2 regions of the Aminobacterium sp. UBA4908 genome follow, and region 2 is predicted to be linked to the other one. Evidence: riboswitches for the same ligand, from Rfam matches in the RefSeq annotation. Region 2 holds a riboswitch; the other holds the start of a gene.
The links. Region 2 has a riboswitch for cobalamin ahead of B4J50_RS05440 (hypothetical protein). Riboswitches for the same ligand answer to the same signal wherever they lie in the genome.
Positions count from the first base shown of each region.

Region 1: linked by a shared signal. The riboswitch ahead of B4J50_RS08225 (TonB-dependent receptor plug domain-containing protein) and the one ahead of B4J50_RS05440 (hypothetical protein) in region 2 are both predicted to bind cobalamin.

Region 1 covers NZ_DHCG01000009.1:17,864-22,292, reverse strand. The annotation lists gene B4J50_RS08240 (iron ABC transporter permease) at 1-401, opposite strand, end outside; gene B4J50_RS08235 (ABC transporter substrate-binding protein) at 398-1,546, opposite strand; cobalamin riboswitch at 1,660-1,816, shown strand; gene B4J50_RS08230 (hypothetical protein) at 1,775-1,936, shown strand; gene B4J50_RS08225 (TonB-dependent receptor plug domain-containing protein) at 1,929-3,794, shown strand; gene B4J50_RS08220 (protein-L-isoaspartate(D-aspartate) O-methyltransferase) at 3,833-4,429, opposite strand, start outside.
Region 2 covers NZ_DHCG01000004.1:162,981-167,409, reverse strand. The annotation lists gene B4J50_RS05445 (acetate--CoA ligase family protein) at 166-2,271, opposite strand; gene B4J50_RS05440 (hypothetical protein) at 2,271-2,765, opposite strand; cobalamin riboswitch at 2,899-3,067, opposite strand; gene B4J50_RS05435 (hypothetical protein) at 3,329-3,589, shown strand; gene B4J50_RS05430 (heavy metal translocating P-type ATPase) at 3,706-4,429, opposite strand, start outside.

The DNA of each region.
Region 1 (4,429 bases), on a different contig from region 2:
AACATGGCCATCATAATAAGACAGCTACCCAACCATGCCGCACCAGCAAGTCCTACATTAGCCAAAGACCCAACTATTAAAGTGGCCATTGCTACACCCAGACTCGCTCCGCCGTTAATACCAAGGATAAAGGGACCGGCTAAAGGATTTTGAAAAAGGGTTTGCATCCCTAAACCTGACACAGAGAGAGCTCCTCCAGCAAAAAATGCAGTAAGGGCCCGAGGAAATCTTAATTCCATAACTATTACTCGCCACTCCTCAGAGACCCTTTCACTCCCTAAAAGACTTTGTAAAAGAGCCGAAAAGGGGATAGAAACAGATCCTAAAGAAAGGGTAAGAGCTACCAAAATTACACCGATCCCAAGGAGCGCCACAAAAAGAAACATCTGGCGATATTTCATGGTATATTCCTCTCTGACAATTGATGATAAAAAAAGAGCTCGTGGTTTGGCAGTAAATGAGGATGTAAAATAGCAATTAAATCTTCTAAAATCAAGTCTGGGCGCATGATGCCCTGCTGATAATAATCGTTAGCTCCACTTTTCGTCACACGAGCATTATTATTATAAATTCTTCTTTCCTTGAAGGGACGAAACGTTTCATAACGGGGATCTTCAGTTATAGCGTCCTCTAAGCTTTGCCATGAAGAAGCGTTAATCCAAAAATCACAGGAGATAGCTCGTTCTAACACATTTTCAAAATCTATGGGGACCCCTCCCCGCTGATTAAGGTCAGACCAAAGATAGCGGCCTCCTGCATCACGAAGCAAGTAAGCAGGCCAGCTTCGTCCTCCTGGAACATACCATGTCCCGCCAATAGCTGCATTTGCCATAACTGTAGGGCGTTCCTTCGTCATATCCCGCACTTTTTGTACGAGAGAGTTATATTGTTCAGCAACTCGCCGAAAAAAAGCATCTGCCTCCCCTTCTTCGCCCAGGAACAAACCCACGAATTTAATCCATTCTGCCATACCGAGAGGTTCTTCTTCCAAATAATCTGACGCAATAACAAGGGGGACTCCAAGTTGCCGTAACCGATCCGCAGCCTCTTTCTCTGTTGCCGTATACGCATAAACAAAAACGACATCCGGGCGTAAAGAAAGAATTTTTTCCACGTCGAGGCGCAATCCTGCCCCTGCATCAGCAGCTACGTCAGGGAGATCAGAGTTACGAATAACGTTGGAATATACATATCGTTTCCCTCCCACCCCCACAAATACATCCGCTCCGCCAAGTTCCTCTATAAAAGGGAGCATGGTCATGGATGTGGTAATAACTCGTCGAACTGGGACATGTACAATTGGCAAATGGGCAAGCCTTTCAGGGATAGAGGCCCCCTGTGATACGAGAAGATACTGTTGCCCTTCCCGGGCTCCAGCCCAAGGTTGGACGACAGTGACTATGCTATATCCCTCTTCTCTGCTCACCTTAAAACCTTTAGCATATTGAAGTTCCATAGAAGAGGCGAAAGAAGGGACGGGATACAAAAGGACAAAACCCCATACCCAAAGTAAAACATTAAAGAGATTCCATTTAATTTTTTTCATATTTTTCACAAAAGATTTCCTCTTAGTAGATTTTTTTATTGTAAGATATGTATAATAGTAAATGTGCGATTAGGTCAATTCCAATTATCGCTATCATTGCCTACAAAATCAAATAGGGATCTATGTTTTCCAGCTTCGGGAATCTGGTGTGAAACCAGAACGGCCCCGCCACTGTAACAGAGACAAACTCGTAATACCACTGGGAAAACTGGGAAGGTACGAGGGAGGATGAACTGGAGTCAGGAGACCGGCTGGAAGACAAGAGTCATTATCATGCGAGGGCGTGGTGTGATGACTATCTTCCTAGCCTTATACATGGCGAGAAGAGGTTGTCGTGTCAACCTTGCTTCTCGCCATTTTTATATTTTTAGGGGGGACTATGGTGGTTAAGAAGAAAGGACTCATTGCGGCGTGCATGGCTGCGACTTTTGTCTTTATGGCAGGAGCGGCAATAGGAGCAGAAAAAGTCTACGATGTTCCTGAGGAAATAGTTACAGGGAGTAGATTGGCGACAAGCCTGGAAGAAGTTCCAGCTCCAACCTACGTTATTACCCGTGACCAAATTGAAAGAAGCGGATCCAGAGATTTAGCAACCATTCTTGAACAGAATGTACCGGGAATTTATGTAAAGCAAAAGACTGGTCATTCGAATAACTCTCAAATTTCTATGAGAGGGTACGTAACTGAAGTGCTTGTTTTAGTTGATGGCGTTCCCTATTACCGCTCATCCCATGGAGCTGGCGCTGCCTCTGTTGATTTTCGAGATTTCCCGATTTCCAACATTGAGCGCATTGATGTAGTCAAAGGAACTGGCTCAGCTACTTATGGTTCCATGGCTGCCGGTGGTGTTATTAATATAATTACCCGGAAAGCCACGGAGGGAATAACTATAGAAGGAGAGGTCGGTCCTAATGACTGGCGACGGTACTTTGTCCAAGGAGAGGGTGCTGGAGAAAAAATCAATGCTGGCATCTGGTATTCCCACAAAGAAGAAGGAGAGCATCGCTTACTTGAACAGACCGAAAAAATCTACAATGCCCTCGACTATAAAGAAAATGCTTACGGCGTAACTCTCAATGGCAAAAACTGGAATTTTAAAAGTGAAACAGGGGAATTTAAGAACACATATGAAACTCCGGGCCGGATGGTCCCAGTAGATATTAACAAAGAGAAAGGACAATATCAGCGACATTCTTTCCGTTACAACGGGAACAGCTACTATGTGTTGATGGGTTATAACGACCAGAGATATTATATCCAGCAAAATCAAGATAACTATTACAAAGATCGGGCTTTTACTACGGAGTTTGGGAAACGAAGCCAATGGGGCGCTACTCTTGCTTCATGGGGAATGACATATAGAAAAGAAGAAACAACATACAGACCATCTACTTTTGACCCTGAAATAAACCAGGATCGGACAAATTACGCCCCCTTTGTAGAACTCTCTCGTCCTTTTGGCGATGTTATCGGAACCCTTGGATTACGATACGAAATATGGCGCCAGGATAACGCAGACAACTATAATGAACTCATGCCCAAAATGACCCTTCAACTTCCGCTCAACAACAACACTGCCTGGTATATTTCTGCCGGGCGTTTCTTCGCTATGCCTAGCATGTATGAACTTCATGCAAATGGTCCATGGGGAACTAAAGGGAATCCCAACCTCAAGCCAGAAAAAGGATGGAATTATGATCTGGGAATAAAAGGAGCAAATGACTCTGGGAATTGGGGCCTCGGAATCTTTTACTCTAATATGAAAGATAAAATCATCTGGCGCAGTAACACCTATGAAAATATGGACGACTTTAGATCTTATGGAGTTGAAGCTAGCCACAAATGGAATCTTTCAGAGAAATGGAGTTTCGGTCTTTCTGGAACGTGGCAAAAAGCTCAGGAGAAAAAAGGGAATGCTGGAAACTGGGAAAATAGCTACGGCTTGCCGGAATGGCAATTTATGTCTTCTCTCACATATCACAACGGTCCATGGACAACTGGAATAAACTGTAGCTTCGTCGCCAACCGATCTACAACCCCTGCTCAAAAGGATTGGACAGGAAAACTTTATAATCCCGGCGACGACTATTTCCAGACAGATATTTTCACTGAGTGGAAATCTGGTGATCATACAGTCCGCTTAAGCTGCTATAACCTCTTTGATGAAGAGTTTACATATAATTCTGCCGGTTGGAATTATTACGGCCCCGAACGAAGCGTTTACCTCACATGGCGATATAGCTTCTAGCTCTTCAGGCGGGGGAAACCCCGCCTTTTTTAATTCCCTTAAGTGTCGTTGTTCTCATGTATCTCTTGTTTACTTATTCCCGACACGACTGGAACAAAGCGACAGTAGTCATACCAATTCTCTAACCATAGCCCCTCTCCCTTCTTCTCCATTACCAATAGACGCTGCAACCCTGGTTCTATTGAAAGGGGCAAAACTATTCGCCCCCCCATAGCAAGTTGTTCTTGCCACGGTTCTTCCACTATATCTGCCGCTGCCGTCACAAGGATTCCATCATATGGAGCTTTCGGAGCATATCCCTGTCGACCATCAGCAACAACGACCATTACGGAATATCCGAGCTGCGAAAGCACCTCTTCGGCCCTCTGTGCTAAAAATTCTATGCGTTCAAGAGAGACAACTGAGGCACCCATTTCCTCCAAAATAGCTGCTTGATATCCAGAACCTGTGCCTACCTCTAATACGCTCATTCCTTTAGATACTCTCAAAAGTTCCGTCATACGAGCAACCATATACGGTTGAGATATAGTTTGATTTTTACCAATGGGAAGAGGGGCATCAAAATAAGCAAGAGAAATATATTCGGGAAAAACAAAAAGATGTCTTGGAACTCGTTTCATCGCAGCAAGAACATG
Region 2 (4,429 bases):
CTGGATAAACCAAAAAAGGGCTAGACCTTCAGAAAAGTACACCCCAAATGTTAGATTTGAAATCTAACATTTGGGGTGCTGAACAAATGGGTAATGACGGCATCTACATGGTCTTACAAGCTGCACCATATCGTCTACGTGCCTTGAGGAAAAAGTTGCTTCTTTTCAATATCCATTTCGCCGAATTACGAGAGCATCTGCAGCTATTGCCCCTTCTCCTTCAGGCATAACGAAAACAGGGTTGATATCGAGCTCTAGTAAATCTTCTTCTATGCATGCCAACTGAGAGACCTTACTCACAATTTTCGCCAACGCCTCCACATCTCTATGGCGCTGTCCCCTCGCTCCTGAGAGGAAACCGTAGCCTTTCAACTTCTTAATCATGCAGAGGGCTTCTTTTTCATCTACCGGGGCATGACGAAGAGATACGTCGCTGAGCACCTCTACATAAATACCGCCTAAACCTACCGCTACAATAGGGCCAAAAACTGGATCCCGCTTTACTCCCACAATACACTCCATGCCGCCTTTTACCATTTCCTGAACGAGAAACCCTTGTATTTCGTGATCTGAAACATGTTTTTTTAAATTTTCTCTCGTCCTTTTCAAAGCATGGCGCATTTCATCAAAAGAGCGAATATCTAATGTGACAATATCAGCTTCCGTTTTATGAAGAATTTCTGCAGACATACCTTTGAGTGCCACGGGAAAACCAAATTCTTCTGCCGCATCAAAAGCCTCCTCCATATCGCGACAAAGCCGTTCCTTTGTTATAGGAATACGATATCTATCCAGTAATCGCTTTGCATCGTACTCTGTCAATTTAGGAGGGAAAGAGCGCAATATAGGATCTCGATACGCTACTTTCGTGATAGGGAAGGGGAGTCGATTCTCCCAATTTCTTAAAGCCTTCAAAGCCCGTGCACACTGTCTGAAACTTTGAAATATAGGGAAACCGGATGTTTTAAGGCGCTCAACAAAGGCTCCTCCATGATCGTTATCAATCATCCATACCGCTGCTTGAGGCTTATTGGTATTCTGGTAGCTCTTAACCAACTCATCTGCCATAAGGGCCCCCGCATCGCCAACAATCATGGAGAGAGCGGTGATCACCATGTCTATATTAGGATCATGAAGAGCCGCATTAAGAACGTGACGGAAATTCTCCGGCTTTTCTGAAATTTGAACGGTCATGTCCACTGGGTTTCTCGAAGCGCCAAATGAGGGAATCGCCTTCTCAATCTCTTGGCGAGCTTGACTTGAAAACTCTGGAACCTTCATTTTTAAATCGCTAAGACAATCAGCCATGACAATACCAGCACCACCGGAAGTCGTGAGAATAGCAGCCCTATCACCAGCAGTGCGGGGAGAAGCGCCAAAAAGCTGTCCAATACCAATAATATCGTCCATGTCTTTTAAAGGAATAACGCCATATTGGGCAAAAATTGCGTTCCAGACAGCATCATCTCCCGTAAGAGCGGCCGTATGGCTTCGTGCAGCTTCCTGAGCAGAGGGGGAACGCCCCGCCTTTAAGACGGCTACGGCAATATCTCGTTCTCTCGCTTCTCGAACCAGTTCCAAAAAGCGTTCCCCGTTTTCAATGCCTTCGAGATACATCATGAGAAGGCGAACTTCCGGATCGGTAATAACATATCCGGCACACTCTACAGCGTCAATATCAGCTTGATTCCCTGTCGTCACTACGTATCGATATCGAACGCCATGATCAAGCCCCACTCCAAAGGAAGAGAAACCAAAAGCTCCGCTTTGAGAAACAAAGGCCACGTGTCCAGGCGCTGGGGGTTCTGCATTGTAAAGAGCTCCTGAAAAAGTGAGGGGAATTCCTTCAGAGAGGTTCAGAAGCCCTTGACAGTTAGGCCCAAGAATGCGGATACTTCCTTTACGAGCGACATCCATCATTTCTTTTTGGAGCGATCCGTCGCCAGCTTCAGCGAAACCAGAAGAATAAATAATCACATGATGAATATCTTTTTCAATGCATGTTCGCAAAATAGATGGGACAAGATGGGCCTTAACACTAATAAGAGCCACATCAGCTGAAGTAGGGATATGAGCTAAATCTTTATAGCAGGGGAGGCCTCCCACTATATTGTACTTGGGGTTAACAGGGTAGATAGTCCCATCATATCCAAAATGTTGTAACGCTTTAACCGTACGTCCAGTAAGGCTATCAAGATTGGCAGACGCACCCACAATAGCAATGCTACGTGGAGCAAAAAGAGGAGAAAGGGGATGGTTCTGACAATTCATTATGCGATGGCCTCCTTTTCACTACTACACCATAAAGGTTCTAAAAGCCTCAAAGAACGGAGGCAGGCTCGGCAATATAAAAGATAGATCTTTATTGTCTCGCTTGAAGACTCTGAAGCAACAGCGCTCATCCAATCTCGAGCAGCATTGATAAGATTGAGGTGAGCTTCAACAAAGAGAGCCTTTTCTCTGCCCTTGAGTTGGATGTCTTCTTCGTGAGGAACAGAAATAGCCTCAATATCTTTCCGCAATGTGTTAATGAGTAAGCGCGTATTCTCAAGAAAATCTGCGGAAATTACAATATTTCCGTCCCTGTTCAAAGATCCGTTCACATAGGAAATGTATCGATCTATGGAAGAAAGGATGGTGCTGCGTGTATCTTCTTCTGGAAGGGACGCGTCATTTGCTTCCAGCGCATTTACCGTCTGCTCAAGCAAAGTAAACCCACTTGGATTTACGGAGTTCTGGAACAAATCCACGTGCTCTCGCTTCATAACTCTCATCCTCCTATAATAGAAAATGGCCGTCCCCCGAGGACGGCCATCAAAGGCTAAGAGCTTAAAAGCGAAATTGCCCCTTTATTTCAAGAGAGGCTTTTCCACAAGCCTTCCCGAATCCTCGCGGGAACTTGCATCTCTTCATCAGGCCGGTCTCCTGGCTTGCTCTCACTCTTTGGGCCCCCTTCCCAGAAAAGAACTCTTTCCAGTGGCATGTGGTCCCATCGTCAAGCACACAGTGGCGGGTCCGCGCCGGCTTTTCACCGGACTTCCCGTACACCTGCTGAAGTTTTATTGTATTTATTACTTTACACTCTATTCGACAAAAAAGTCAATACAATTTATTTTTTAAAAGCATTTTCTCTTTTTTCATAAAAAATTATTCCTTATTAATAATATTTTTGAGATAAAAAAGATAAAAACAATGAGACCTCAATACTCTTCACATTCATGTAAATAAAGGAGTCAGGCAGAAAAGGAGAGCCTAAAAAATATTCTATTTATTTTTCCCTTCTTTTCCTTTACAATACCACCATGTTTCCTATAAGGAGGTAAAGAAGATGGACTGGGGTATGGTTCCTGGAGAAACTGTGGTCATTAAGTCGAAGGACATTACGCTCCGTGACATAGTGCAGGCTATAGTAGATGGTGCTGATACAGTTCCTGCAGTAAAAGAAACTTTTGGTCTCACCGATGCTGATGAAGGGGTGAACGACCTGGAAGACATTCTAGATGTGTTCGTACCTGCTATCGACGCTCTCCGTAACGGCGGGTGCAGTGGATGCGGTGGAGGCTGTTCAGGCTGTCACGGTCATTGCTAGTGTAGAAAATACAGAGACCGCCTAAAAAGGCGGTCTCTTCTAACTTTTAAGTGGGCAGAGCCCTTTTAGAAGGGGGCTTTGTCCATGTGTTCTTTTGACTCTTGTATCGGGATCTTTTAGGAACGAATCCGCATGGAATTCAAAATAACAGAGATGGAACTAAACGCCATGGCTGTTTCAGCAATTGCAGGGTGGAGCAGGGCCCCCATGGCTAACGGAATAGCAATGATATTATAGGCAAAAGCCCAAAAAAGATTTTGACGAATAACCGTAAAAGTTTGCCTTGAGATATGAATGGCATCAACAATAGCAGAAACTCCACCTTTCACTACTACCATATCTGCGCTGTCAATGGCAAGATCAGTGCCAGAGCCAATAGCTACGCCAATGTCTGCGCCTTTTAATGCTGCCGCATCATTCATCCCATCTCCAACCATAAGAACTTTTCGTCCCATAGTTTGATATCTTCTCAATATATCCAATTTTTCTCCCGGTCGAACTCCGGCATAAACTTCATTAATTCCTACTTGCTTGGCAACCGCCTGCGCAGTCCTTTCATTATCTCCTGTCACCATTACAGGAACGATGCCAAGCTCCTTCAGATGAGATACTGCCCGAACCCCATCCTCCCGAAGAGAATCTTCTATCGCAAGAAACCCCACAACTACGCCACCCTTTTGAACCTCTACTACTGTACGCCCCAACAGAAGCTGTTCATTGTACCTTGAAGGATCCTGAGGTTTCCCAATAAAGTATTCCTCTCCTCGTATGGTTCCTTTAACTCCCTCTCCCATAATCTCCTCCACGGAATTAGGTTCTATGTCTGTTCTTTTCACTGCC